DNA from 3 places in the Thermobifida fusca YX genome. Region 2 is predicted to be linked to each of the others. Evidence: riboswitches for the same ligand, from Rfam matches in the RefSeq annotation. Region 2 holds a riboswitch; each other region holds the start of a gene.
What was found. Region 2 has a riboswitch for thiamine pyrophosphate ahead of thiO (glycine oxidase ThiO). Riboswitches for the same ligand answer to the same signal wherever they lie in the genome.
Positions count from the first base shown of each region.

Region 1 (9,745 bases), 550 kb from region 2:
CAGCGTCGTCGGCACGGTGCGCCCGCTGGCCGGGTCGACCAGGTCGACGTCGATCCAGCCGTGCGGCCGCGCAATGTGCGGCGAGTCCACTGTGGCCAGCGCAGACGTCAACTCCAGGTCGGGGTTGGTCCCGGGCCACAGCCGCCGGAACATTTTCAGCACGTACTCTTCGCCGTAGACGAGGCTGGTGTTGGACTGCTCCCCGGTGATGACGAGGCTGCGCAGCCCGGTGCGCACCTCGGTTCCGGGGGCAGCGCGGAAACGCACCGCGCCGACGTCCCGGTTCTCCGCGATCCAGCTCAGCAGGTGCCCGGTCATGGCCGCGTCGTGCGCGGCGTCGTAGACGACCACGGGTGCCGGACTGTCCAGGTCGGCGGGGGCCGGGCAGGTGCCGATGACAGCGTGGACGAGTTCGTCCGGGACCGCTCCAACGGCTCTCATCCCGAGAAGTACCTGGTAGCGGTCGGTTCTGCTGCCTTGGACGACCTCGGCTACGAGCAGGCGCAGCCCGGGAAGGCCGGGCAGCAGGATGTGGTCGGAGTCGATTCGCAGCGTGTCGATAGCCGTCCCCTTGCCCGCGAACCAGCGCTGGGCGGGCAGCCACGTAGCCAGGAGCTCCTCGAGCTGAGTCATGACAGATCGATCCATTTCCCCTCAGGACCGCTGGGTCGGGTCGGACGCGGGACGGTCTGCCGGAGCAGGAGGCTGCGGGGCTGCGGGGACGGTGGTGACGGGCTGGGCGAGCGGCTGCTCTTCGGCGACGGGCGGAAGCTGGAACCAGTAGAAGCCGTGCCCGGGGAGAGTCAGCAGGTAGGGCAGTTCCCCGATGGGCGGGAAGTGCACTCCCCCCGTGCATTCGATCGGGGTGATCCCTTCGAAGCGGCGGAGGTCCAGTTCCACCGGTTGGGGAAACCGGGACAGGTTGTTGACGCACAGCATCCGGTCGTCGCCGTATTCGCGCACGAACGCGAACACGCTGGGGTTGCTCGCGTGGAGTTCGGTGAAGTCCCCCGTCCCGAACACCGGGTGCTGCTTGCGGATCTGGATCATGTTGCGGGTCCAGTTCAGCAGCGAGTTCGGGTTGTTCTGCTGTGCTTCGACGTTGATCGCCTGGTACCCGTAGATCGGGTCCATGATCACCGGCAGGTAGAGGCGGCCCGGGTCGCAGCGGGAGAATCCGGCGTTGCGGTCCGGGGTCCACTGCATGGGGGTGCGCACGCTGTCGCGGTCCCCCAGCCAGATGTTGTCGCCCATCCCGATCTCGTCGCCGTAGTAGAGCACCGGGGAGCCGGGCAGCGACAGCAGCAGCGCGGTGAACAGTTTGATCTGGTTGAGGTCGTTTTCCAGGAGGGGTGCCAGCCGGCGGCGGATCCCCATGTTGGCGCGCATCCGCGGGTCTTTGGCGTATTCGGAGTACATGTAGTCCCGCTCTTCATCGCTGACCATCTCCAAGGTCAGCTCGTCGTGGTTGCGCAGGAAGATCGCCCACTGGCAGTTGCGCGGAATAGGCGGGGTCTGCGCGAGGATTTCCGAGATGGGGTAGCGCTGTTCGCGCCGGACCGCCATGAACATGCGCGGCATCAGCGGGAAGTGGAAGTTCATGTGGCATTCGTCGCCGCCGGATTCGTAGTCGCCGAAGTAGTCGACGACGTCGGCGGGCCACTGGTTGGCTTCGCTGAGCAGGACCCGGTCGGGGTAGAGCCGGTCGACTTCGGCGCGGATGCGTTTGAGGAACTCGTGGGTCTCCTTGAGGTTCTCGCAGTTCGTGCCTTCCCGCTCGTACAGGTAGGGCACGGCGTCCAAGCGGAAACCGTCGATGCCAAGGTCCAGCCAGAACCGCATCACTTCGAGGATGGCGTCCTGGACGTCCGGGTTCTCGAAGTTGAGGTCGGGCTGGTGGGAGAAGAAGCGGTGCCAGTAGTACTGTCCGCGCACTTCGTCGTAGGTCCAGTTGGACTGCTCGGTGTCGATGAAGATGATGCGCGCGTCGCTGTAGCGTTCCGTGGTGTCCGACCAGACGTAGAAGTTGCCGTACGGTCCGTCGGGGTCGTGCCGGGAGGCTTGGAACCACGGGTGCTGGTCGCTGGTGTGGTTCATGACCAGGTCGGTGATGACCCGGATGCCCCGCTGGTGGGCTTTTTCGACGAGTTCCACGAAGTCGGAGATCCGGCCGAACTCGGGCAGGATCTTCATGTAGTCGGAGACGTCGTAGCCGCCGTCGCGGAGCGGGGACTCGTAGATCGGCAGCAGCCAGAGGCAGTCGATGCCGAGCCACTGCAGGTAGTCCAGTTTTTCGATGAGGCCCCGCAAGTCGCCGGTGCCGTCCCCGTTGGAGTCGTAGAAGCCGCGGACGAGGACTTCGTAGAACACCGCGTGCTTGTACCAGTAGGGGTCGCGCGGCTTTGCGTGGGTGAACGTGTCGGGAACGGACCCGGTCGGCGTCGGGCGCGCACCAGGAGCCGGCTGTGTGGTCATCGACTTCTCCACCAGGGTTGGCTGTCCACTGTGTTCTCGCAGGACCCCGGGTGCGGGGCCGGGGTCTTAGGCCGGGGCGACGGTGAATATGTGAGCGGTCTGCACGTGCGGGTCGAGCCGGACGTAGTTGGCCTCTACCCAGTGATACGAGTGCCCCGACAACTGGTCTGTGACGGTGATGTGGTCGCCGGGGGCGAAGCCGAGCGCAGGCATGTCCAGCCACACTGTCGCCTCCCGTGTGTGGTGGGGGTCGAGGTTCGCGACGACCAGGATGGTGTCGTCAGCTCCGTGGTTGGCTCCGGCCAGCCGTTTGGAGTAGCAGATGATTTCCGGCTGGTCGGCGTAGTGGAACCGCAGGTTGCGCAGCTCTTGGAGCGCGGGATGGCTGCGCCGCAGGGAGTTGAGTTTGCGGATCAGCGGGGTGATGGTGATCCCGGCGGCCTCCGCTGCCTCCCAGTCGCGGGGCTTGTACTGGTACTTCTCCGAGTCGAGGTACTCTTCGCTGCCGGGTTTGAGCGCGCGGTTCTCGCACAGCTCGTACCCGGAGTACATGCCCCACGTGGGGGAGAGCGTGGCGGCGAGGATCGCCCGGACTTCGAAGGCCGGACGTCCCCCGTGCTGCAGGTAGGCGTGGAGGATGTCGGGCGTGTTGACGAAGAAGTTCGGGCGCATGTACGCGGCCGCTTCGCCGGTGAGCTCGGTGAGGTACTCCTCCAGCTCCTGCTTGGTGTTGCGCCAGGTGAAGTACGTGTAGGACTGGTGGAATCCGATCTTGGCGAGGGTGTGCATCATCGCGGGCCGGGTGAACGCTTCGGATAGGAAGATGACATCGGGGTCGGTTGCGGCGATGTCGGCCAGGAGCCGTTCCCAGAACGCCACCGGTTTGGTGTGCGGGTTGTCGACGCGGAAGATGCGCACCCCGTGGGACATCCAGTACCGCACGATGCGGCGCACTTCGGTGAAGATGCCCTCCGGGTCCTTGTCGAAGTTGATCGGGTAGATGTCCTGGTACTTCTTGGGCGGGTTCTCCGCATACGCGATCGACCCGTCGGCGCGGACCGTGAACCATTCGGGGTGTTCTTTGACCCACGGGTGGTCGGGCGACGCTTGGAGGGCCAGGTCCATGGCGATCTCCAAGCCGAGTTCGCGGGCGCGGGCCACGAAGGCGTCGAAGTCGTCGATGGTGCCCAGGTCCGGGTGGATCGCGTCGTGCCCGCCTTCGTGGGAGCCGATGGCCCACACGGATCCGGGGTCGCCCGGCTGGGCCACGGTCGAGTTGTTCCGTCCTTTGCGGAACGAGTAGCCGACCGGGTGGATGGGCGGAATGTAGACGACGTCGAACCCCATGTCGGCGATGGCGGGCAGCCGGCGGGCGGCGGTGGCGAAGGTCCCGGAGCGGGGTTCGCCGTCCTCGGTGTCGAGCACCGCGCCTTCGGACCGTGGGAAGAACTCGTACCAGGAGCCGAAGAGTGCGCGTCGGCGGCTCACCATGACGGGGAAGCGCTGCGACCGGGTGACGAGTTCCCGCAGTGGACGTTCAGCGAGCTCGTCGCGGACCAGGTCGGACAGGGCGAGGTCGAGGCGCTCGTGGGCGGAGCGGGACCCGTCGCGCATGGCTGCGGCGATCTCGGCGAGCGCGGGGCGTCGGGGCACCCGCCGGGCGGCGCGCTCGAGGAGACGCGCACCTTCTTCCAGCATCAGCTCGACGTCTTGGCCGGCAGGGATTTTGATGCGGGCGTCGTGGCACCAGGTCGCGTACGGGTCGCTCCACGCTTCGATAGCGAAGTGCCAGAGTCCTTCCGAGGTGACGGTGACCTCGGCTTCGTAGCGGTCCGTGCCCGGGGCGATCTCGCGGAGCGGGACGAGGGGCTGGCGCTGGCCTTCGGGAGTATAGAGGACGACACCTGCGCCGAGCGCCTCATGCCCTTCACGGAACACGGTTGCGCGCACGGGAAAGGTCTCGCCGACGACGGCTTTGGCGGTGCCGATGTCGACGACCGGTGAGACGTCAAGGATGGGAAATCGTCCGATCACGGGTACACCATCGAAAGGTTGAGGTATGGGTGTTTTCTGTGGATTGGCATAGATGGTGAGGGACAACGGTGAATCGTGAATAGTGGAAGAGAGTAAAAATCTCTAAAAGGAGTATTTTGTGAGGAATCTGGATGAGTTGTCCCGATCGTTGCTGTCGGACTGAATTCCCCGTTCTCCGGCAGTCCGCAGCGAGGTATTTCTGTGAGGCTAGTCACAGGGCGATCGGGTGGACAAGAGGGACACTCGGAGGCGAGAGAAACAAAGACCAGGGAAGGGGCAAGAGGGGCACGGTGCTCGAAGTGCCCCACGCCACCTGCAGGTTTGGTGCAAACTAGGCGGGACAGTCGCGAGGAGATGAGAAACTCCTCGTCGCGGATACCAAGATCAGACTTGGAATTCTCGAAGGATTAAACCGCTTCTCCCAATGCGCCCCAATCCGCAGGGAAACCTTTGGCAAAAAATCCTTTTTCGGGGATTGGTTCACGGGGGAGGAAATGAAGACTACGCGTCTGCGGTGCGGCGGCGTGGAAGGCTCGCATACAGCCGTTCTGTTCGTTAGCCTCCCGATTCGTGAAGGCTATTCGTAGGTTTACCGTCCGTACCGTTCTGCCTGACGAGCTCGCTGCATTGTGCACCCTGGCCGCCAACCTGCGGTGGACGTGGCACGCCCCTACGCGCGCCGTATTCGCTGCGGTGGAGCCCCGCCTCTGGGAAGCCGTGGGCCGGGACCCCATCCGGCTGCTCGGAGAAGTCACCCCGGAACGGCTCCGGGAGCTCGCCGCCGACGCAGAGTTCCGCGCCCGGCTCGACGCAGCCGCCGCCGACCTCGACCGCTACCTCACCGCTCCACTGTGGTACCAGCAGCTCACGGACAGCTCCGACACCCCGCCGCCGGCAGCGATCGCCTACTTCTCCGCCGAATACGGGCTCGACGCCACCCTGCCCCAGTACTCCGGCGGTCTGGGCATCCTCGCGGGAGACCACCTGAAAAGCGCCAGCGACCTGGGCATCCCCGTGATCGGCGTGGGACTGCTCTACCGGCACGGCTACTTCTCCCAGACCCTGTCGCCCGACGGATGGCAACTGGAGCGCTACCCCGAGATCGACCCGCACTGCCTGCCGATGACCCGCCTGGAGGACCGCGGCACCCCGGTGCGCATCACCGTCGACCTTCCCGAGAACCGCACGCTGACCGCGCACGTCTGGATCGTGCGGGTGGGCCGCGTGCCGCTGCTGCTGCTCGACACCTACCACGACGACAACGACCTCGACCTGCGCGGTGTCACCGACCGCCTCTACGGCGGCGGCACCGAGCAGCGGCTCCGCCAAGAACTGCTGCTCGGCATCGGCGGACTGCGCGCGGTCCGCGCCTACTGCCTGCGCACCGGGTATCCCGAGCCCGAGGTCTTCCACATGAACGAAGGGCACGCGGGATTCCTCGGCCTGGAACGGCTGCGCGAATACATCGAGACCGCAGGACTCGACTTCGACCAGGCGCTGGAAGCCACCCGGTCCGGAACCGTGTTCACCACCCACACCCCGGTGCCCGCCGGAATCGACCGGTTCCCCAAGGAACTCGTGGAACGCCACTTCAGCGGCCCGGTGGCGCTGCCCGGGCTCCCCGTGGAACGGGTGATGGCGCTCGGCGCCGAAACCTATCCGGGCGGCGACCCCAACGTGTTCAACATGGCTGTCATGGGTATGCGCCTCGCCCAGCGGGTCAACGGCGTCAGCGCCCTGCACGGCGCGGTCAGCCGGGAGATGTTCGGTGGACTGTGGCCGGGATTCGACGTCGACGAAGTGCCCATCACCTCCATCACCAACGGCGTGCACGCTGCGACCTGGATGGCAGAAGAAGCGTGGGACGCGGCACAGGCCATGGGCCTCGGCCTGGAAGAGCTCGAAACCCCCGCAGGCTGGCAGCGGCTGGTGGAACGGGACGCAGAAGAGCTCTGGCGGATGCGCCGCGCCCTGCGCGAACGGCTGATCATCGAGGCCCGCAAACGGCTCCGCGCCTCCTGGCGGCAGCGGGGGGCCACCGACGCGGAACTCGCCTGGATCGACGAGGCACTCGACCCGGAGGTGCTCACCGTCGGTTTCGCCCGCCGCGTGCCCTCCTACAAACGGCTCACCTTGATGCTGCGCGACCCGGAACGCCTCACCGCGCTCCTGCGCCACCCGGAACGCCCCATCCAGATCATCATCGCGGGCAAAGCCCACCCCGCTGATGAAGGCGGCAAACGGCTCATCCAGGAGATGGTGCGGTTCAGCGACGATCCTCGGGTGCGGGACCGCATCGTCTTCCTGCCCGACTACGACATGGCGCTGGCCGCGCTCCTCGTGCAGGGCTGCGACGTGTGGCTGAACAACCCGCTGCGTCCCCTGGAAGCGTGCGGCACCTCAGGCATGAAGTCCGCGCTCAACGGCGGACTCAACCTGTCGATCCGCGACGGCTGGTGGGACGAGTGGTTCGACGGCTCCAACGGGTGGGCGATCCCCACCGCGGACGGCGTCGACGACCCGGACCGGCGGGACGACATCGAAGCGGCAGCCCTCTACGAGCTGTTCGAGGAGCAGGTCGCCCCCTTGTTCTACGAGCGGGACGACCACGGACTGCCCCGGCGGTGGCTGGAGACGGTCAAGCACACCATGGTCTCCCTGGGACCGAAAGTGCAGGCCACCCGCATGGTCCGCGAATACGTCGACCAGCTCTACCAGCCAGCCGCGCTCGCCATGCGGCGGCTCGCCGCAGACAACTACCGCGGAGCCCGGGAGCTCGCCGCCTGGAAACAGCGGGTGCAGCACGCCTGGCCGGGGGTGCGCATCGAACACGTCGAAACGTCGATGAACGGGGACACCCCGCAGGTCGGCGGGGAACTGGAGGTGCGCGCCACCCTGGTCCTGGGCGGGCTCGACCCGGACGACGTGTGCGTGGAGGTCGTCCTGGGACTCGTCAACGACGACGACGAACTGATCAACCCGACCACGACCGAACTCGTGCCGCTGCCCGCCTCGGACGTGGTCTACCCGCTGGTGCGCTTCGGCGGGACCGTCCCACTGGACCGCGCGGGCACGTGCGGGTACACGGTCCGCATCCGCCCACGGCACCGGCTCCTCACCCATCCCGCAGAAGCGGGGATGGCCGTGGTAGCCGAACCCACGATGGGTATCGGCACCCTCGTGCCGCACTGACCAGGACACCCGCACCGCAGCGGCAGGCCGGGTACGGCGACCCTGGTGCGGTACCCGGCGGTTGTCCCCGGGGCAGCGGCAGCCGCGGCCGCCGTCTCGGGGAGACCGCCTGGCGGCGGGCACCATCGCAGCCGAAAAAGGGAAGGGAAGCGGCCGCAACCGGCCACCGCGGCCGGAGAAGAGCTGCGTCGACCCGTGGTACGGCGGGGAGCGGCGCACCCCGGATCCGGGGCGGGTTGACGCGCGCCGCCGTCCTGCGGCCATAATGAGGCCCGACAGCACAACCAAACGACAGGGGAGCGCCTCTAGCGCTGAGAGTGCGGCACAGCCGCAGACCCTTACTACCTGATCTGGGTAATGCCAGCGAAGGAAGTCGTGGGAACCGCCACCGGTGGCGTGGTCTCGCGCACCGGTGCTTCTGGTGCGTGTCATAGCGGCCGGTGTGCGCTCTTGGCCAAGAGCCCTCCGTGACTCCGCGAAGGGACGTGACCAATCATGAGCCCGGCCGAGCCGCAACCCGGCCAGGATCGTCAATCCCTCCTCCACTGGCGCACCGTGGACATCGTGGTGGCTGCCGTCATCGGTGTCGCCGTGGGGATCGTCTTCTGGGTGTGGAGTGTCCTGTGGAACGCCACCACGGGACTGTTCGCGTTCTTCCCTCCGGCCCAGGCCATTCTCTACGGCATGTGGATGGTCCCCGGTGTCCTCGGCGGACTCATCATCCGCAAACCCGGGGCCGCCGTGCTGACGTCGATCGCCGCCGCCTCCCTGGAGATGCTGCTGGGCACCGGGTGGGGCGTCTCGGTCCTCATCTCCGGCGCCCTGCAAGGACTGCTCAGTGAACTGGTCTTCCTCGCCTTCCGCTACCGCAGCTGGGGCATGGGGGTGGCAGTCCTCGCGGGAGTGGCCGGCGGGATCTCCCCCGCGATCCGGGACAACCTCACCTACCATGTCACCTGGCCCCTCAGCTACCAGGTCGTCTACGGGGTACTCGTCCTGATCAGCGCCGGCCTCATCGCCGGGGCGGGCTCGCGTGTGCTCACCACGCGCTTGGCCGCCGCCGGAGCGCTGTCCCCCTTCGCCTCGGCGCGGGGATAGGCCGATGGGTACCGGAAACCGCGACGGTCACGGCGCGCGGGTGGAACTGTCCGGCTGGGGCTGGCGGCACGCCGGCCGCGCCGACTACGCCCTGCGCGGCGTCGACCTGGTGATCGAACCAGGGGAACGCGTCCTGCTGCTGGGCGCTTCCGGGGCAGGGAAGAGCACCCTGCTGCACGCGCTGGCGGGACTCACCGGGCCCAACGGCGCCATCACCGGCGAAGAGGAAGGCCGGCTCCTCGTCGACGGGAAACCCGCGACGAGCCAGCGCGGCCGGATCGGCCTGGTGGCGCAGGACCCGGAGAGCCAGCTCGTCATGGCCCGCGCCGGGGACGACGTCGCGTTCGGCTTGGAGAACCTCGGCGTGCCCCGCGAACAGATCTGGGCACGGGTAGACGAAGCCCTCGCCCGGGTCGGCTTCCCCTATGGGCGCGCCCATCCCACCGCGGCCCTCTCCGGCGGGGAGAAGCAGCGCCTGGTGATCGCCGGGGTGCTCGCCATGAGCCCCCGGCTGCTGCTGCTCGACGAACCCACCGCCAACCTCGACCCGCCCGGGGCACGCCTGATCCGCGACGTGCTGGCCCGGCTGCTCGCCGACACCGGGGCCACCCTGGTACTCGTCGAACACCGGGTCGCCGACGTCGTCGACCTGGTTGACCGGGTCGTAGTCGTCGAACCGGGCGGGGGAGTCATCGCCGACGGTGCTCCCCGCACGGTGTTCGCCCGGCACGGGACTGCCCTGGCCGAGCGGGGCGTGTGGGTCCCCCACGCAGACCCCGTCCCCTGCACCACGCCGGCCCCGGGAGGCCCCGTCCTCATCGAAGCGGCGGACTGCACTCTGGGCACTCCGCGCACCCCGGGGCGAAGACGGCCGAAAACCGTCCTCAATGCGGTGGACGTCACCGTGGCTGCGGGGACCGCGACCGCGCTCACCGGAGCCAACGGC
Region 1 covers NC_007333.1:666,765-676,509, forward strand. The annotation lists gene TFU_RS02910 (maltokinase N-terminal cap-like domain-containing protein) at 1-633, opposite strand, end outside; gene treS (maltose alpha-D-glucosyltransferase) at 655-2,475, opposite strand; gene TFU_RS02920 (alpha-1,4-glucan--maltose-1-phosphate maltosyltransferase) at 2,542-4,509, opposite strand; gene glgP (alpha-glucan family phosphorylase) at 5,080-7,701, shown strand; TPP riboswitch at 7,985-8,090, shown strand; gene TFU_RS02930 (ECF transporter S component) at 8,197-8,799, shown strand; gene TFU_RS02935 (ABC transporter ATP-binding protein) at 8,804-9,745, shown strand, end outside.
Region 1: linked by a shared signal. The riboswitch ahead of TFU_RS02930 (ECF transporter S component) and the one ahead of thiO (glycine oxidase ThiO) in region 2 are both predicted to bind thiamine pyrophosphate.

Region 2 (9,745 bases):
TCGTGCCACCACTGCCCGGGGCAGCCGTGGAACCCGTAGGCGAACGCGACCGCGTTGCGCTCCCCGGTCACCGCGACCACGGAATGGAACCGGGGATAGTGGGCGTGCTGGCGCATGATGGCCTGCCGCCCCGGCAGCTGCCGTGGGGGCGGTGCCATGGCAGCCGCGTAGATCTCCATCAGCGCGGGCAGGGCGCGGATGAAGGCTGGCGCGGCCAGTTCCCAGAACTCGATCTCGGTTTCCACACCGCCCCCAGGTGTTCCCGGTCTCTTAGGACGACTCTTGCCCCACGTCAGCCGGTCTTCCCCCGGTGAGGCGGCAGAGTTCCGTAAACGAGGTGGGGAATACCGCGTTGGGGTGGCCTGCGGCGGCCCACACAGTCTCGTAACGCTCCAGCCACTCGTCGACCAGGGTGGGAAGCGGCTTGGGGTGGCCGATCGGAGCGACCCCGCCGATGGGCTGGCCGGTGTGTTTCCGGACGAACTGCGGGGTGGCGCGGACGACCTCCGCTGCGTCGAGGAGGGCGGCGACTTTGCCGGTGTCGACCCGGTGGGCGCCGCTGGTGAGGACGAGTACCGGGTGGAGCGTATCGGGGGAGGTGTCCGCCGAGTCGTAGCGCGCGGCGAAAACAAGGCTGTTGGCGATCGCGCCGATCTCGCAGCCCAACTGTGCCGCGGCGTCCGCGGCGGTCCGGGCAGAGTCCGGCAGCTCTTTGACGGTGCCGGAAGCGCCGTGGGCAGCGAGCAGTTCGGCGACAGCGCGAACATTGGGGTGCATGGCGCGATCCTAGGACATAGCCCCCGGGTTGTGCTCAGCTTCCGGCAGGCGTGCGGGCATCCCGCGCGTGTGGGGGATTCCCGGTGCCGGGGCCGCGTTGCGCGGGGCGGTACCGGCACGTTTCGCGCGCGGTCCGGCGCGCCGGTCAGTGCACGTCCGGGACTGTTTGCCGAAGATAAACACTATGGGTGAGGATCTGAGAGCGGAACGTGTTATCGCGACGACTGGGGCGACCGGAGCCGTCGGCGGCAAAGTAGCCGCCCAGTTGGCACGGCTGGGCCTTGCGCAGCGGCTCATTGTCCGTGACCTCAACCGCGCCCCCGAACTCCCGAAGTCGAGCGCGGTCCTGGCCGCCTACGAGGATCCTGCCGCTTTCGGCCGCGCAGTCCGCGGCGCCGAGGTGCTGTTCCTCGTCGCCGCGGACCACGCGGAGAACCGCGAGGAACTCCACCGGGCCGTCATCGACGCGGCCGTGGCCGAAGGGGTGCGCCACATCGTCTACCTGTCGTTCCTCAACGCGAGCGCCGCCGCGACCTGCGTCCTCGGCCGGGAGCACTACGCCACCGAGGAGTACCTGCGCACCACCGGGGTGGTCTACACCTTCCTGCGGCCCAGCCTGTACCTGGACCTCCTGCCCGAGTGGATCGGCGAGGACGGCACGATCCGCGGCCCGGCCGGGGAAGGCACCGTGGCGTGGGTGTCGCGGGACGATGTCGCCGACGTCGCCGCCGCTGTGCTGCGCGCCCCGGAAGAGCACGTCAACCGCATCTACAACGTGACCGGTCCGGAAGCCGTCTCGCTGGGGCAGACCGCGACCCGCCTGTCCACGCTCACCGGACGCACCATCGTCTACGTTCCGCAAACCCCGGAGGAGGCCATCGACTTCCTCTCCTCGCAGGGGTTGACCGCCCGGGAAATCGCGGAGCGGGTGAGCGCCTGCACGGCGATCGCCGCCGGGGAACTCAGCACCGCCAACCGCACCGTACTGCGGCTGACCGGCCACCCTGCCCGCTCCCTCGAGGGCTACCTGCGGAAGAATCCGAGCGCGCTGTCCCACGCGCCGCTCTTCAGCGGCTCCGGTAGCGCGCTCGGCCCCCGCTGAGCGCCCTTTCCGGCCCGCCCGGGCGGGGGCGGGCCGCGGTCAGGCTGCGGCCGCTGCCACGAGGCGGCGTTTGAGCTCCGCCGCCGCCGCACGCGGGTCTTCGGCTTCGGTGATGGCGCGGACCACGACAGCCCGGCGGGCGCCCGCGGCCAGCACCTGGTCCAGGTTGTCCTCGTTGATCCCGCCGATCGCGAACCAGGGGCGCTGCGGGTGCAGGGCGGCGACCCGCGCCACCTCGTCGAGCCCGGCAGCGGGCCGTCCCGGTTTGGTCGGGGTCGCCCACACCGGGCCGATACAGAAGTAGTCGACGCCTTCTTCCCGGTCGGCGGCCGCAGACAGCTCCGCCGCGTTGGTGGAGCGGCCGATCAGCGGCCGGTCCCCGAGGATCGCGCGGGCGTAGCGCACGGGCAGGTCCCGCTGTCCCAGGTGCAGCACGTCGGCGTTGACGGCGTGGGCTATGTCGGCCCGGTCGTTGACCGCGAGCAGCGCCCCGTGGCGGTCGCACGCCTCACGCACGACTTCCAGCGCGGCGAGCTCGTCCCGCGCGTCCAGGGTCTTGTCGCGCAGTTGCACGATGTCCACGCCCCCGGCGAGCGCCGCATCAAGGAACTCGGCCAGGTCGCCTCGGTCGGCGCGGGCGTCCGTGCACAGGTAGAGCCGGGCGGATTCCAACCGCTTTCGCAGAGTCTCGTCCACGGCTCCCACCCTAGATCGTCGCCGAGCGCCTGTCCCGCGGGGCGGGTGCAGCGTACCCGGCGACGGGGTGTCTTACAGCAGCATCGCCTGGGCGCGGCGGCGCACCTCGGTGCCGCGGTTGCCGCGGATCGCATCGAGCGGAGTGCCGGGCAGGCTGTCGTCTGCGGTGAACATCCAGCGCAGCGCCTCCTCCGGAGAGAAACCGCTGTCCGCGAGCACGGTGAGGGTGCCTTGGAGGCCTTTGAGGATGGTGCCGTTGGTGATGAACGCCGCGGGAATCGCCAGTTCTCCGCCGCGGACCACGCCGAGGAGCCGGTGGTTGCGGATCATCTGCCGGACCTGGTTCTGGCTCACACCGAGGGCCGCGGCCGCTTCCTGGAGAGTGAGCCACTCTCCGACGAGCGCGTCGAGGTCGCGATCGATCTGTGTCACGGTCCCAATCTTCCACATCTGGCGCGCGCCGAATCCTCTCGACCGACCGTGATCGCTTTAGGCGTACATGTCGGACCTTTGGCTTCCCCAGTCACGGGCGACCTAGAATGCGGACGAAAGCGAAAACCCGCGGGAGCCGGGGCGGAACCCGGCTGAGAGGGAGGCTGTCCGCCTCCGACCGCAGAACCTGATCCGGGTCATACCGGCGAAGGGAGTGGCGCGCCGTGCAGTTGCGCTCAGCCCCGGACGCCCTTGTCGTTGGGGGCGGACTTATTGGCCTGGTCACCGCATGGCGTGCTGCCCGCCTCGGGATGCGGGTGACCGTCGTGTCCGCGGAGAAGGCGGGCGCCGCGTCCGGGGTGGCGGCGGGCATGCTGACCCCCGCAACCGAAGCGGTGTTCGGGGAAGAGTCGCTGATCCGTCTGGGGCTGCGGTCCCAGCAGCGCTACCCCGATTTCATCGCCGAGCTCGCAGAAGACACCGACGTCGACCCGGGCTACCGCACCGAAGGCACCCTGCAGGTGGGGTTCGACCCGGACGACATGGCCACGCTCGCGGAACTGCAGCAGCTACGCGACCGTCTCGGTATCCGCACCGAACGGCTCACCTCACGCGAATGCCGCCGGCTCGAGCCGATGCTGGCTCCCACTGTGCGGGGCGGCTTCCTGGCCCCTGACGACCACTCGGTGGATCCGCGCCGCCTGTCTGAGGCGCTGCGTGCCGCCGCCGCTGCCCGCGGCGCACTGTTCGTCGCCGGGCACGTCCGGGAGGTGGTCGGGGGCGAGGACGCCGTGCGCGGCGTCGTGCTGGACAGCGGCGACACTCTCGACGCGGGCCAGGTGGTGCTCGCCGCGGGCGTGTGGAGCTCCGACATTGTCGGACTGCCCGAGGGAGTGGTGCCCCCGCTGCGCCCGGTCAAGGGGCAGCTGCTGCGGCTGCGCACCCCCGTGGGCGCCGAGCCGCTGGTGACCCGCACCGTGCGCGGCTTGGTCACCGGCTCCCCCGTCTACCTGGTGCCGCGGGCCGATGGCGAGGTGATCCTGGGGGCCACCCAGGAGGAGATGGGCTTCGACACCCGGTTGACCGTCGGCGGGGTCTGGGAGATGCTCCGCGACGCGCGCGAGCTCGTACCCGGGGTCACGGAACTGGAGATCGTCGAAACGTGCGTGGGGCTGCGCCCCGGGCCGCCGGACAACGAGCCGCTGCTGGGACCCACCCGTGTGCGCGGGCTGCACCTTGCGGTCGGCCACTACCGCCACGGGGTGCTGCTGGCCCCGGTGACCGGAGATGTCATGGCCGAAGTCTTGAGTACGGGGCGGCTGCCCGACTATGCGAGCCATCTCGCCGCAGACCGCTTCCTTCCCTCATCCTCACCATCGAAAGGGGTTGAAACATCGTGAACGCGATCATCAACGGTGAGCCGCGTCAGCTCGCTCCGGACACCACGGTGGCCGACGTGGTGCGCTCCCTGACCCGGGCGGAGTCGGGCGTGGCTGTGGCGGTCAACGACGAGGTGGTGCCCAAGACCGACTGGGCGCGCACCGTGGTCTCCCCCGACGACCGGGTGGACGTGCTCACCGCTGTGCAGGGGGGCTGACTTGACCGACGCTGCGACCGGGACGACCCGCGCCGACACCTTCGAGGACCCGTTGGTGATCGCCGGGGAGAAGTTCCATTCCCGGCTCATCATGGGCACCGGGGGTGCTCCGTCGCTGCACGTGCTGGCGGACGCGCTGCGTGCCTCCGGCACCGAGATGACCACTGTGGCGATGCGCCGGGTTGACCCGAACGCCCAAGGGTCGGTCTGGGATGTGCTCCGGGAAACCGGGGTCCGCCCGCTGCCCAACACGGCAGGCTGCTTCACCGCGGTCGACGCGCTGCGCACTGCGCGGCTGGGGCGTGAAGCGTTGGAGACCAACTGGGTGAAGCTGGAGGTGGTCGCCGACGAGCGCACCCTCCTTCCTGACCCGGTGGAGACGCTGGACGCCGCAGAACGGCTGGTGGACGAGGGGTTCGTCGTCCTCGCCTACACCAACGACGACCCGGTGCTGGCCCGCCGGCTGGCGCAGGTGGGGTGTGCCGCGGTGATGCCGTTAGGGGCGCCGATCGGTTCGGGGATGGGCATCCGCAACCCGCACAACATCGAACTGATCGTCGAAGAGCTGGACGTCCCTGTGATTTTGGACGCGGGCATCGGCACCGCAAGCGATGCGGCACTCGCCATGGAACTGGGCTGCGACGCGGTGCTGTTGGCAACCGCGGTCACTCGGGCCCAGGATCCGGTGCTGATGGCGCACGCGATGCGGGAGGCGGTGTCGGCTGGTCGGCGGGCCCGGCTGGCCGGGCGGATCCCGATCCGCCGCTACGCGCACGCCTCCTCCCCGCCGCGCGAGGGCTGAAACCCGGGGCGGGACCGTGGTCCCGCCCCGGGTTTCTTTACTGCTGCGTGCCGAAACCGTGGTGAGACCGTCAGTTTCCGCTTTCCCCCGTAAACTTCCCCTCGTGGACATGACGGCTGCGGACGCGCTAGTGGGAACGACCCTCGCCCATCGGTACCGGGTCGAATCGAAGATCGCCAACGGCGGTATGGCGACTGTCTTCCTCGCTCACGATCTCCGGCTGGACCGCCGTGTCGCGCTGAAGGTGATGCATGCCAACCTGGCGCGCGACCCGCAGTTCGTCCAACGGTTCATCAACGAGGCGCTCGCGGTCGCCAAGCTGTCGCACCCCAACGTGGTCCAGGTCTACGACCAGGGCAGCGACCAGGGGCACGTGTACTTGGCGATGGAGTACGTGGCGGGCCAGACGCTGCGCGCCGCGTTGAAGGCGCGAACCCGGTTCTCCCCCGCCGAGGCGCTGCGCATCATGGTGCCGATCCTCGCCGGGCTGGGCGCCGCCCACCAGGCGGGCATGGTGCACCGGGACATGAAACCGGAGAACGTCCTCATCACCCACGACGGCCAGATCAAGGTGGCCGACTTCGGGCTGGCCCGGGCCGCGGAGGCCAGCCAGCAGGGGCTGACCAAGACCGGCACGCTCATGGGGACCGCCGCCTACCTGTCCCCGGAGCAGATCACGCACAGCACCGCGGATGCCCGCAGCGACGTCTACGCGTGCGGCATCATGCTCTACGAGCTGCTCACCGGCCGCCAGCCGCACACCGGTGACTCTCCGATCGCCGTGGCCTACCAGCACGTCAACGAGGACGTCCCCCGCCCGTCCCGGGTGGTGCCGGGGATTCCCCCGGAAGTGGACTCGCTGGTGGTGCGCGCCACGGAACGCGACCCCGCCTACCGGCTCGCCAACGCCGGCCAGTTCCTTGCCGCGGTCTTCGCCGCGCAGAAAGCGTTGGACGAGCAGCCGTCCGCCGCGGTGACCTCTGTGATGGAGATGGCGCCCGCCCCTGCCGGGGACACGGCGGAAGACTCGGACAACGCCACCCGCACCCTGCAGGGGGTCGAGCTTCCCCCCGTGGAGTACGACGACTACGAGGACGACCGGCCGCCGCGGCCGAGTCTCCGCACGCCGCTGCTGGTCGCCACCGTGCTGCTGCTGGTCGTGGCGGTCGGGTTCGGCTGGTGGATGGTGGACGGCCGCTATGAGACGGTTCCCGACCTGGTCGGCGTAGAAAGCGACGAGGCCCGCCGGGACCTGCGCATGCTGGGTTTCCGCGTGCAGACCGCGGAAGAGCCCGCCTACAGCGACGAGGCGCCGCCCGGTACGGTCGCTGCCACCGACCCGGAGGCTGGGAGCAGGCTGCTGCCGGACACGCTCGTCACCCTCATCCTGTCGGCGGGGCCGCAGTATGTGGAGATGCCCGACGTCGAAGGTGCTTCGGTGGCGGAGGCCCGGGACGCCCTCAAAGAGGTGGGGCTGACCGACATCGTGGAAGACGAGATCACCTCGTTTGACAACCCTCCGGGCACGGTGATCACCACCAAGCCGGCCCCGGGCGAGAAGGCCAACCGCGAGGAGAGCGTGACGCTGACGATCAGCGCCGGGTTCCCCATGCCCAACGTGGTCGGCCAGAAGGTGGACGATGCGCGCCGCCTGCTGGAGTCCAGCGACTTGGAGGTGACGGTCGTCGAGGAGCACCACGACGAGGTCCCCGAAGGCCATGTCATCTCCCAGGAGCCGGAGGCGGAGACCACCGTGGGGGCGGGGCAGAGCGTCACCCTCACCGTCTCGTCCGGTCCGGAACTGGTGGAGGTTCCCGACATCCGCGGGTGGAAGGTGGACAAGGCCCGCAAGGAGCTGGAGGAGCGGGGCTTCGAGGTCACCGTGCACCAGGTGATCGGCAACCGGGTCGGCGACTACAACCCCAAGGGCGAGGCGCCGAAGGGCTCCACGATCGAGATCTGGACGTCCCCCTTCGGCCGGGAGCGGGATCGGGACCGGGGCAGGGAGGACCGGCTCTGGATCGGGCTGGACTGAGCGGGCCCGCTCAGTCCAGCGGCGGCCCGTCCCCGGGGTCCTCCTGGTAGGAGTAGCGCTGCTCCAGCCACGGGTTGGCGAGGTTGTGGTAGCCGCGCTCCTCCCAGAAGCCGCGCCGGTCCGCGGTGAGGTATTCGATGGCGCGCACCCATTTCACGCTCTTCCAGCCGTAGCGGTGGGGGACGACGAGCCGCACCGGGTATCCGTGCTGGGGTTCCAGCGGCTTGCCGTCGCGGTGGGTGGCGAGGATGACGTCGGGACGCCGGAAGTCGTCGAGGGGCAGGTTGGCGCTGTAGCCGTACTCTGCCCAGACCATGACGTGGGTGGCGTCCTCGGCGGGGGGTGCGAGTTTCAGCACGGTGGAGGCGGCCACCCCGCGCCACCGCACGTCGAGCTTGGTGAATCTGGTCACACAGTGGAAGTCGGTGACCACGTCGACGCGCGGCAGGGTCTGGAACTCGGTCCAGTCCCACCGGTACTGCGTCCCGTCCGCTGTGGCTCCGTAGACCTGCAGATCCCAGCGGTGCGGGCGGAATTTCGGTACCGGGCCGTAGTGCACAGCAGGCCATTCGTTCGGCACGTACTGCCCTGGCGGCAGCCGTCGCTCAGACAATCGTTCTTCTCCCGATACTCATCCCAGGACCATCTTTTCAGGTGCCCGTGCGCGCGCTCCTACCCCCGTGGGCTTCAGCGGCGGCGGCGCGGTGCGCTATAGTCGCTGCCATGCAGCGGTACTTTTGGCGCTTTTACGGCTACCGGCCCACGGGCCCGGTCGCCCAACGAGCGCTGCGCTGACACGGACGACTTGGAAGCCCTGGGCCGAACGGTCCAGGGCTTTTCTGTTTTTCTGTCCAGGTCACCGCTGCTCCCACACTCTCCACAGCACCTGGTAAGGACAGCGTTCAATGGTCATCGTTATGGCGCCCGACGCCCCTTCCGACACCATCGACTCCATCGTTGACCTCGTCGCCTCGGTGGGTGGTGAGGCCTACGTGACCCGGGGGGTGAGCCGGACCATCATCGGCCTGGTAGGCGACGTGGAACGGTTCGAGACGCTTAATCTGCGTGCCCTCCCCGGCGTCGCCGACATCCTGCGCATCTCCACTCCCTACAAGCTGGTCAGCCGGGAAAACACGACTGAGCGGTCGGTCGTGCAGGTTGCTGGGGTACCGATCGGCGGCGACCATATGACACTCATCGCCGGTCCCTGCGCGGTGGAAACCCCGGAGCAGACTTTGGAAGCGGCGCTGATGGCGAAGCGTGCGGGTGCCGCGCTGCTGCGCGGCGGCGCCTACAAGCCGCGGACCTCCCCCTACGCGTTCCAGGGCCTGGGCGAGACCGGTCTGAAGATCCTGTCGGATGTGCGTGCGGAGACCGGCCTGCCGATTGTGACCGAAGTGGTGGACGCCTCCGACGTGGAGCTGGTCGCCTCCTACGCCGACATGCTGCAGATCGGCACCCGCAACATGCAGAACTTCGCGCTGCTGCAAGCCGTGGGCGACGCGGGCAAGCCGGTGCTGCTCAAACGCGGGATGAGCAGCACGATCGAGGAGTGGCTGATGGCCGCCGAGTACATTGCGCAGCGCGGCAACTTGAACATCGTGCTGTGCGAGCGCGGCATCCGCACGTTCGAGAAAGCGACCCGTAACACGCTGGACGTGAGCGCGGTCGCCGTGGCGCAGCGGCTGTCGCACCTGCCCGTGGTGGTGGACCCGTCGCATTCGGGCGGCAAGCGGGAACTGGTGCTGCCGCTGTCGCGTGCGGCGATCGCGGTGGGCGCGGACGGCCTCATCGTCGACGTGCACCCTGCTCCGGAGACGGCACTGTGCGACGGGCCGCAGGCGCTCACGCACGCAGACTTGGCCGAGCTGGCGCACGTGGTGACGGCGCTGCCGCCGCTCGTGGGCCGCACGCTCACGCCCAGCGTGGCGCAGGTGGGCGCCGGCGTGTAACCGGACCCGCGCCCGTCGCGGCCGGGTGCGGCGGGCGCGGAAGGTCCGGTCAGGCTGCGGTGTTCTCCTCCTCGCCCAGGAAGCTGGGGCGGTGCAGTTGCACGTTGCTGGCCAGGTGTTCGGCGAGTTCTTCAACGTCCAGTCGCTTCTCGATCTGCCGCAGATCGGCGATCTTGGCCGCAGTCTCCACCTGCCGCGGGGTGAGCATGGTGCAGCAGTCCTCGTCGGGCAGCTCGGAAATGGTGAGCGTGCCGATGGCGCGGGCCTGGTCCATGATCTCGGTCTTGTCCATGCCGATCAGCGGACGCAGGATCGGCAGGTCCACAGCGTCGTCCAGGGCGGTGATGTTGGC
Region 2 covers NC_007333.1:1,217,033-1,226,777, reverse strand. The annotation lists gene TFU_RS05240 (GNAT family N-acetyltransferase) at 1-245, opposite strand, end outside; gene TFU_RS05235 (YbaK/EbsC family protein) at 271-777, opposite strand; gene TFU_RS05230 (SDR family oxidoreductase) at 962-1,879, shown strand; gene thiE (thiamine phosphate synthase) at 1,919-2,575, opposite strand; gene TFU_RS05220 (Rv2175c family DNA-binding protein) at 2,648-3,007, opposite strand; TPP riboswitch at 3,127-3,239, shown strand; gene thiO (glycine oxidase ThiO) at 3,232-4,407, shown strand; gene thiS (sulfur carrier protein ThiS) at 4,404-4,604, shown strand; gene TFU_RS05205 (thiazole synthase) at 4,606-5,406, shown strand; gene pknB (Stk1 family PASTA domain-containing Ser/Thr kinase) at 5,510-7,441, shown strand; gene TFU_RS05195 (sulfite oxidase-like oxidoreductase) at 7,452-8,054, opposite strand; gene aroF (3-deoxy-7-phosphoheptulonate synthase) at 8,347-9,393, shown strand; gene thiI (tRNA uracil 4-sulfurtransferase ThiI) at 9,443-9,745, opposite strand, start outside.

Region 3 (9,745 bases), 1.4 Mb from region 2:
GATGGTCGAACGGCAGCGGGGTGAACTCCAGTTCCGCGCCTTCGCCCGCGGCTTCGAACTCCGCCCAGGACAGGGTGTCGGCGACAGGGCCGCAGCCCAGGTACGGCAGGACGACGGTGTGCTGCAGGCTGGGCATGCCGTCGCGCAGGGCTTTGAGCACGTCACGGCGGTCGAAGTCCTTACCGCCGTAGCGGTAGCCGTCCACGGCCAGCAGCACTTTCGGTTCGATCTGCGCGAACCGGTCGAGGACGCTGCGCACCCCGAAGTCGGGGGAACAGGACGACCAGGTCGCACCGATCGCGGCGCAGGCGAGGAATGCGGCCGTCGCCTCGGCGATGTTCGGCAGGTAGGCCACGACCCGGTCGCCGGGGCCCACCCCGAGGCTGCGGAGGGCCGCAGCGATCGCGGCGGTGCGGGTCCGCAGTTCTCCCCAGGTCCACTCGGTCAACGGCCGGAGTTCGGACGCGTGCCGGATCGCCACGGCTGATGGGTCACGGTCGCGGAAGATGTGCTCGGCGTAGTTGAGGGTGGCGCCGGGGAACCAGACGGCGCCGGGCATGGCGTCGGAGGCGAGCACTGTGGTGTACGGGGTGGCGGCGCGCACCCGGTAGTACTCCCAGATCGCGGACCAGAATCCTTCGAGGTCGGTTACCGACCAGCGCCACAGTGCCTCGTAGTCCGGTGCGTCCACACCGCGGTGCTCCCGCACCCAGCGGGTGAACGCGGTGAGGTTGGCGCGTTCTTTGCGCTCCTCGTCGGGACTCCACAGGATCGGCGGCTGCGGCTTGAGTGTCATGAAACGCGACCCCTTCGTGGACGGTGCGGATGCGGTGAGCGTCGGGTGCCTCCCCTAACGCTCCCCGGTGACGGAGTGTTGTGCACCACATCTAGCACGCGGGACGCGGAAACCGTATGGAGAAAACACCTACAACCCCGGCCGGACGGTGGGTTTCGGCCACACTTAGGGGTCGGGTGCCTGCTTGCCGGGCAGGGCAGTCCCGGGGTGCTGTGGTGCGGGCGGGAGGGCTGTCGCTTCGAGGTGTGCCGGCGGGACACTCCGGGCCTCAGCCGTACCCGCAACGGGGACAGTTCTCCTCCCTTCCGGGCTGGATGGTCCCTTCCCCCGAAATGCGGCGAGATCTCCCAGTCAGCCCGGAAAACACCCGCTGTGCCCAGGTACTCTTTGCTTCGAACAGACAGGCCGGACGGTCCACGGGGGAGGTTTGTGGGCAGCGGACCACGTGCGGCGACCAGACGACGGTTGTTCCTCGGTATCCCCGCTCTTGTACTTGTGACAGCGCTCACGCTGGTCTTGGCTGTCCCGACGGGGCGCGAGACGCTGTGGCGCATGTGGTGTGAGGCCACCCAGGACTGGTGCCTGGGGGTGCCGGTCGACTCCCGCGGACAGCCTGCGGAGGACGGCGAGTTTCTGCTGCTTTCTCCGGTCCAGGCAGCGACCTGGGGGAACTATTACGCGCTCGGGGATTCGTACTCTTCGGGGGACGGGGCCCGCGACTACTATCCCGGCACCGCGGTGAAGGGCGGTTGCTGGCGGTCCGCTAACGCCTATCCGGAGCTGGTCGCCGAAGCCTACGACTTCGCCGGACACTTGTCGTTCCTGGCCTGCAGCGGCCAGCGCGGCTACGCCATGCTTGACGCTATCGACGAGGTCGGCTCGCAGCTGGACTGGAACTCCCCTCACACGTCGCTGGTGACGATCGGGATCGGCGGCAACGATCTGGGGTTCTCCACGGTTTTGAAGACCTGCATGGTGCGGGTGCCGCTGCTGGACAGCAAGGCGTGCACGGACCAGGAGGACGCTATCCGCAAGCGGATGGCGAAATTCGAGACGACGTTTGAAGAGCTCATCAGCGAAGTGCGCACCCGCGCGCCGGACGCCCGGATCCTTGTCGTGGGCTACCCCCGGATTTTTCCGGAGGAACCGACCGGCGCCTACTACACGCTGACCGCGAGCAACCAGCGGTGGCTCAACGAAACCATTCAGGAGTTCAACCAGCAGCTCGCCGAGGCTGTCGCGGTCCACGACGAGGAGATTGCCGCGTCGGGCGGGGTGGGCAGCGTGGAGTTCGTGGACGTCTACCACGCGTTGGACGGCCACGAGATCGGCTCGGACGAGCCGTGGGTGAACGGGGTGCAGTTGCGGGACCTCGCCACCGGGGTGACTGTGGACCGCAGTACCTTCCACCCCAACGCCGCTGGGCACCGGGCGGTCGGTGAGCGGGTCATCGAGCAGATCGAAACCGGCCCGGGCCGTCCGCTCTATGCCACTTTCGCGGTGGTGGCGGGGGCGACCGTGGACACTCTCGCGGGCGAGGTGGGGTGACCCGGCTTACCGTCCGGCCCGCAGGTCTGCGAGCACTGCGGCGATCTGGTCCACTGCCCAGTGCAGTTCGTCTTCGGTGATGACCAGCGGCGGGGAGAGCCGGATCGTTGAGCCGTGCGTGTCTTTGACGAGCACACCCCGCTGCAGGAGCCGTTCGCACAGTTCTCTTCCGGTGGCCAGAGTCGGGTCGACGTCGATCCCAGCCCACAGGCCGATGCTGCGGGCCGCGACCACGCCGTTGCCGACCAGTTGGTCGAGGCGGGCGCGCAGCACGGGGGCGAGGGCGCGGACATGGTCCAGGTAAGGGCCGTCGCGGACGAGGCTCACCACGGCAGTGCCGACCGCGCAGGCGAGGGCGTTGCCGCCGAAGGTGCTGCCGTGCTGGCCGGGGCGGATCACGTCGAAGACTTCCGCGTCGCCTACCGCCGCCGCCACGGGCAGGATGCCGCCGCCCAGCGCTTTGCCGAACAGGTAGATATCGGCGTCGACTCCGCTGTGGTCGCAGGCCCGCACGGTGCCGGTGCGTCCCAGCCCGGACTGCACTTCGTCTGCAATCAGCAGGATGCCGGCACGGGTGCACAGGTCCCGGACGCGTGGCAGGTAGTCGGCAGGCGGCACGATCACCCCGGCTTCGCCCTGCACCGGTTCGACGAGGACTGCGACGGTGTCGGCGTCGATAGCGTCGGCGAGTGCCGCGGCGTCCCCGTAGGGCACGATGCGGAATCCTGGAGTGGGTGGTCCGAAGCCGCGGTAGGCGGCAGGGTCGGTGGAGAAGGACACGATCGTGGTGGTGCGTCCGTGGAAGTTTCCGCTGGCCACGACGATGACGGCGCGCCCGTCGGGGACGCCTTTGACCTCGTATCCCCATTTGCGGGCGATCTTGATCCCGGTTTCGACCGCTTCAGCTCCCGTGTTGACCGGAAGCACCTGTTCTTTGCCGACGAGATCGGCGAGCGCGGCGACGAACGGTGCGAACCGGTCGTGGTGGAAGGCGCGGCTGGTGAGGGTGATCCGGTCGAGCTGAGCGCGGGCGGCGGCGAGGAGTTCAGGGTTGCGGTGTCCGAAGTTTACCGCTGAGTATCCGGCGAGGCAGTCCAGATAGCGACGGCCCGCCACGTCGGTCACCCAGGCTCCTTCGCCGTGCGCGATCACCACGGGCAGCGGGTGGTAGTTGTGCGCGGATCGCCGTTCCGCCACGGCGATGTGCTGTTCGGCGGACCAGGATGCGGGGACGCTGTCTGCTCCCGATGGACGTGGGCTCATCGGACCGCTCCGATCTCCGGGGATCGTTGTCTGTTCGGGATACCCGCGTCGTTGAACGGTGATACATCCGTGATCAGGATCGTGGGGACCACTGGTGGCGCCGGTGCTGGGCGCCGCCGTGCGTGAGGGCCCCGGCTGTGCCGGGGTGGGGAGGGAGGACGGGATGGACTTGTGTGTGACCGCAGCGGCACAGCCGCTGCAGCGGAGAGGACACCGGGGTTCCCGGTGGGATGGGGGGCGCGGTCCGGCGGCTGGCACCAGCCGGTCGCCGCGGGGAAGGATCGCATGCGCAAGTACGTCGGGTGCTCACTCCGCTGCCACGGGTGCGCTGGTCGGACTGGCCGCGCCGCCCAGTCGGCCACCGACGCCACGGAGGTTTGAGAGATAACGCGCAGGCTCCCGCGCGCAGAAACGCCCCGTGAGCAACCGCACACCGTCGATTTCCCTGCTGTTTCCACCGCAGCACGGTGACGTTCCGCACACCTTTCGCTTCTCTTTTTCTTCCGACGGTGGTGCACTTCACAGCAGGGCGCCTGTTCCCCTGCCGCACATCGGGTTCTGCCGCGTTTGTCGCTTTTTCCAATAGCCAACCCCGGCCAAATGTGACCCAGGTCATAGATGCAAGATCGGTCGTCATACCCGCCCACGGGCACAACAGCAACAGAGGCGAAATATGACCGAAATGCGAGTTCTGGGAGCGGAGATCTGTTCGACCACTCACAGTGACCTCTCCTTGTCCGGCTTGCTGTCCGCCGTCGCGACAGCAGTCCCCCACCGACTCGCCCTCGTCGCGGGCCCGCGGCGCCTCACCTACGCCGAGCTGGACGCCCGCGCCACCCTCGTCGCCCGGCACCTGATCGACGCGGGAATCCGCCCCGGGGAGCACGTCGCCATCCTCAGCTTCAACCGGGCCGAATGGCTGGAGGCCGCATTCGGCGTCTGGCGTGCCAAAGCCGTCCCCATCAACGTCAACTACCGGTACGTCGCTGCGGAACTCCGCTACGTGCTCCGCGACTCCGACTCGGTCGCCCTCATCGCTGAACGCTCTCTCGCTGCCACTGTTGCCCGCATCCGGCACGAACTGCCGCTCCTGCGCCACGTCGTCCTCCTCGACGACGGCACCGGCGAGCACGGGGACGGCATCGACTACGAGACTGCCCTGGCCGACGCCGCCCACTCCACCACCCCGCTGCCCGCCACCAGCGGCGACGACCTCTACCTGCTCTACACCGGCGGCACCACCGGCTATCCCAAAGGCGTCATGTGGCGGCAGGAAGACATCTTCCACGTGGCTCTGGAACAGCGCCGCCGCGGCACCCCGCGGGCCACGAGCGCCGCAGTCGTCGCGGAACGCGCCGCCCGCACCACCCCGCAACGCATGCTCGTCCTCGGCCCGGTCATGCACGCCGCAGGCCAGTGGAACGCGCTGAGCATGCTGCTGTCGGGTTCCACCGTGGTGCTCAACACCGACCGGGTCTTCTCCCCCACCCGGACCGTGGAACTCGCCCACCGCGAAAAAGTGACCATCGTCCAGTGCGTCGGCGACGCCATGGCCCGCCCCCTCGCTCACGAGCTGCTGCGCAGCCCGGGACGATGTCCGAGCCTGACCACGCTCAGCTCCGGCGGCACCCCGCTCACCACGACCGCGCGCCAACTGTGGCGGGCGTGGAAACCGACCATCGCCATCCGCGACAACTACGGAGGAAGCGAAACCGGGGTGTGCGGCTCCGCCTCCGCCCGGCTCAGCGGAAAGACCCGGCGCTTCACCATGGGAGCGAGTGTCGCCGTCCTCGACGACCAGTTGCGCCCCCTGCCTCCCGGATCCGACCAGATCGGCCGGATCGCCCGCACCGGACGCATCCCCCTCGGCTACTACAACGACCCGGAGAAGACCGCGCAGACTTTCCCCGTCGACGCTTCCGGACGCCGCTGGGCACTCTCCGGTGACTACGGGACCATCGCCGCCGACGGCACGATCGAACTGCTGGGCCGCGGCGCCACCGTGATCAACACGGGCGGGGAGAAGGTCTACCCCGAAGAGGTGGAGGCCGTCCTCAAAACCCACCCGGATGTCGCCGACGCCATCGTGGTCGCCGCCCCCGACGAGCGGCTCGGCCAGCGGGTCAGCGCCGTCATCTCGCTGGCTGGAAACCGGCAGCCCAGCGACGCGGAGCTGCGCGACCACTGCCGCGAGCATCTCGCCGGGTTCAAGATCCCGCGCACCATCCGCATCGTCGACGAGGTCAAACGCACTGCCGCAGGCAAGCAGGACTACCGGTGGGCCTCCCGCATCGCGCGGGACGCGGGCCCTGTCCTCAGCCGCTGAGCTCTTCGGCTTTGCGTGTCGCTCCGCCGATCGTAATCCCCATAAACTTGGGTCGTTCCTGCCTGCCGGGCCACCGGTTCGTGCCCGAGCCACCGCACCAGGCAGTCTTTTGCGTTCACTTCCAGGCACCGGCCTTCATCTCGTACTTCACTGGGATACGGTCGGTCTCTCTTCCTCGACGAGAAGCAGGACATGGCAAAGTCACTCGGCACTCATCTCCTCAACGGCGTACGCGGCACCCTGATCGGAACCGCCGAAACCGTCCCCGGAATCAGCGGCGGTACTGTCGCCCTCATCACCGGTGTCTACGAGTCCCTCATCAACTCCGCGGGCCACGTCGTCACCGCGGTGCGACTGCTCGTCACCGACCTCCTCCGCGGAAAAGGCCTGGCGCGGGCCCGCGCCGAACTCACCCGCGCCGACTGGGGGACCGTCCTGGCCGTGCTCGTGGGCATGGTGCCCGCCGTGCTGGTCGCAGCCCGCGTCATCGCCCCGCTGGTTGAGCACAATCCGGCTGAATCGCACGCCTTGTTCTTCGGCTTGGTGCTGGCGTCCCTGTGGGTGCCCTACAGCAGTTCGGGTCGGCGCTGGCGGATCGGCGACTACCTGCTCGCCCTGCTCATGGCCGCGGCCGCGTTCCTGTTCACCGGCGTCCCGTCCACGACCGTGGACCCGCACCCCCTCATCGTCATGGCCGCGGCTGCCGTCGCGATCTGCGCGCTCGTCCTGCCCGGCATCTCCGGCTCGTTCATCCTGCTCACCGTCGGCCTGTACCTCCCGACGATGGAGGCGCTCAACAACCGCGACCTCGGCTACATCGCGACCTTTGTCCTAGGCGCGACCATCGGCCTGTCCCTGTTCGTCAAACTGCTGCAGTTCCTGCTGGACCGCTTCCACCACCTCACCCTGGTGGTGATGACCGGGCTGATGGCGGGATCCCTGCGGGCGCTGTGGCCGTGGCAGGACGACGACCGGACCCTGCTCGCCCCCAGCCAGGACAACCTCGTGCTCTGCATCGTGCTGGCGTTGGTCGGCGCGGCCGCCGTGATCACCGTCATCGTGATCGAACACCGGATCAAGGCCCGCGCAGCGCACGACGCCTCCGTTGCCCCAGAAGTGCGTCCGCAGACGAACGACACGGTCGTGCAGTAGCCTGCCCGCCTGTCCTCTCTACCCCCGCTGTCCCCTTCCGCCAGAGATCAGGGAGCAGCGGGGGTTTGCGTGTATTGCTAGCCTTCGCTGTGGACGCGGGGTGCCACCCCCAGGGTGGCTGAGAGGACACCCGTGAACCTGATCTAGGTAGTACTAGCGGAGGGACGTCCAATTGATTCCCACCATCTTGTCTATTGCCGGCACTGACCCCAGCGGCGGAGCCGGTATCCAAGCCGACCTCAAAGCGTTCTCCGCGCTGGGCGGTTACGGCACTACCGTGATCACCGCGCTCGTCGCACAGACCACCACCGGGGTCAGCGAAGTCCACGACGTCCCTCCGGAGTTCGTGCGCAGCCAACTGGACACGCTGCTCACCGACGTGCGGGTGGACGCGGTCAAGATCGGCATGCTGTCCAGCACCGAGATCATCGAGGTCGTGGCTGCCGCGATCGACACCTACCGCCTGCCCAACGTGGTCGTCGACCCGGTGATGGTCGCCAAGAGCGGAGACCGGCTCCTCGCCGCTGACGCGGTGGAAGCCCTGCGCACCGTGCTGCTGCCGCGGGCCGACCTCATCACCCCTAACCTTCCGGAAGCTGCCGACCTGCTGGGCGAAGAGGAGGCCACCGACTTGGACCGCATGCGCGACCAGGCGGAGCGGCTGCTCGCCCTGGGACCGCGCCGCGTGCTCCTCAAGGGCGGCCACCTGTCCGGTCCTACCAGCACGGACCTGCTGCTGTCGGCGGACGGCGACGTGGAGACCCTGACCGCGGACCGGGTGAACACCACCAACACGCACGGAACCGGGTGCACGCTCTCCTCGGCGATCGCCACGCTGCGCCCGCAGCGTCCCACCTGGTCGCAGGCGGTCCGCGACGCTAAGGATTACCTCACCGAAGCGCTGCGCCACGCCGACAAGCTGGACATCGGCAAAGGCAAGGGCCCCGTCCACCATTTCCACGCGTGGTGGGGGAATTGACGCGCTCCCCGGCATGAATACCGGGGTTCAGCCTGTGCCGGGTGCACGGCACTAGTCTGGCTTCCTGTTGCTCACCGTCCTGCCCGCTGCAGGCGTTGCTCCTCTCCGCCCACGCACAGGCGCGGCGGGACGAGGCGGGAGCTTTCCCCCTCGTGGACTAGGCGAGAAAAGAACTGTCCGGATGCGGGTGCAGGCTCCGCATCCGGACATCTCACTGACGCGGCAGTCCGCCCGGCGCACACCCGGGCGTGCCGCGCCACCACCGCAGACTGTCGCGGCCGTGGGATAACGGAGCTGTATCCCACGGCCGCGGTTTTCTGTGACGGGTAGCGATCCGTTACCGGGTGGGGGTGGGGGGATTGTCCCCTTGCGGGCTCCGTTCGGGCGGCTCCGCGGTGCCCGGGTCGGGCCCCTCCATCAGGTCAGGGTTGCGCCAGTGCGGGTTGGCGAAGTACTTCTTTGTCTCGGCCACCACGATCGGCGAGAGCAGGAGAAGCCCCAGCAGGTTAGGCAGGGCCATCAGGCCGTTGGCCATGTCGCTGAACGTCCATACCGTGCTCAGCTCGGTGGTGGCGCCGACGAACACCACCAGGGTGAACACGATGCGGAACGGCACCACCGCTTTCCGGCCAGCCAGGTACTCCATGCAGCGCTCACCGTAGTAGCACCAGCCGACCAGGGTGGTGAAGGCGAAGAACACCACCGCGAGCGCCACGGTGTAGTTGCCGAGCGGTGCCAACGCGGGGGAGATCTTCCCCAAGCCCTCGGCCATGCCCAGGGAGGTCATCAGGGAGCCGTCGTCCTTCTCCGCCTCGCTCCAGGCACCCGTGACGATGATGACCAGGCAGGTCATGCTCACCACGATGATGGTGTCGACGAAAGTCTGGGTCATCGACACGAGGGCCTGCCGCACCGGCTGCTTCGTCTTGGCGGCCGCCGCAGCGATACCACCGGTGCCCAGACCCGACTCATTGGAGAAGATGCCGCGGGCCACACCCTGCTGGATGGCGAACAGCAGCGCCGAGCCGAGCAGACCGCCCGTGGCCGCCTCGCCGGTGAACGCCTCCCGGAAGATGAGAGCGAACGCCGCCGGAAGCTCGGTGACGTGCACGATGAGGACGGTTACCGCGATGAGGACGTAGGCGACGATCATGATGGGCACCACACCGGCGGCGAACCGGCCGATGCTCTTGATGCCGCCCAGCACCACCGCGGCCACGACGAGGACCATGGCCGCACCGGTGAGCCAGGTGGGGATCGACCAGACGTTCTCCAACTGGGCGGCCACCGTGTTGGCCTGGGTCATGTTGCCGATACCGAACGCGGCAATCGCGCCGAACAGGGCGAAGAGGAAGCCGAGGACGAGACCGAAGCCGCCGCCGACCCCGTAGCGCAGGTAGAACATGGGGCCACCGCTTTGCTCGCCTTTGGCGTCCCTGCGGCGGTACTTCACACCCAGCAGCGCTTCGCTGTACTTGGTGGCCATGCCCAGCAGGCCGGTCACCCACATCCAGAACAGTGCGCCGGGGCCGCCGTAGCCGATGGCGAGCGCCGCGCCAGCGATGTTGCCCACACCCACGGTGGCGGCCAGCGCGGTGCTGAGAGCCTGGTAGTGGGAGATGTCGCCTTCGCCGCTCTGCTCCTTGCGGCGCACAAAAGCGAGCCACAGCGCGTGGCCGAG
Region 3 covers NC_007333.1:2,642,588-2,652,332, forward strand. The annotation lists gene TFU_RS11120 (acetoacetate--CoA ligase) at 1-796, opposite strand, end outside; gene TFU_RS11125 (SGNH/GDSL hydrolase family protein) at 1,292-2,344, shown strand; gene rocD (ornithine--oxo-acid transaminase) at 2,351-3,607, opposite strand; gene TFU_RS11135 (acyl-CoA synthetase) at 4,281-5,933, shown strand; gene TFU_RS11140 (DUF368 domain-containing protein) at 6,126-7,085, shown strand; TPP riboswitch at 7,172-7,267, shown strand; gene thiD (bifunctional hydroxymethylpyrimidine kinase/phosphomethylpyrimidine kinase) at 7,258-8,064, shown strand; gene TFU_RS11150 (alanine/glycine:cation symporter family protein) at 8,402-9,745, opposite strand, start outside.
Region 3: linked by a shared signal. The riboswitch ahead of thiD (bifunctional hydroxymethylpyrimidine kinase/phosphomethylpyrimidine kinase) and the one ahead of thiO (glycine oxidase ThiO) in region 2 are both predicted to bind thiamine pyrophosphate.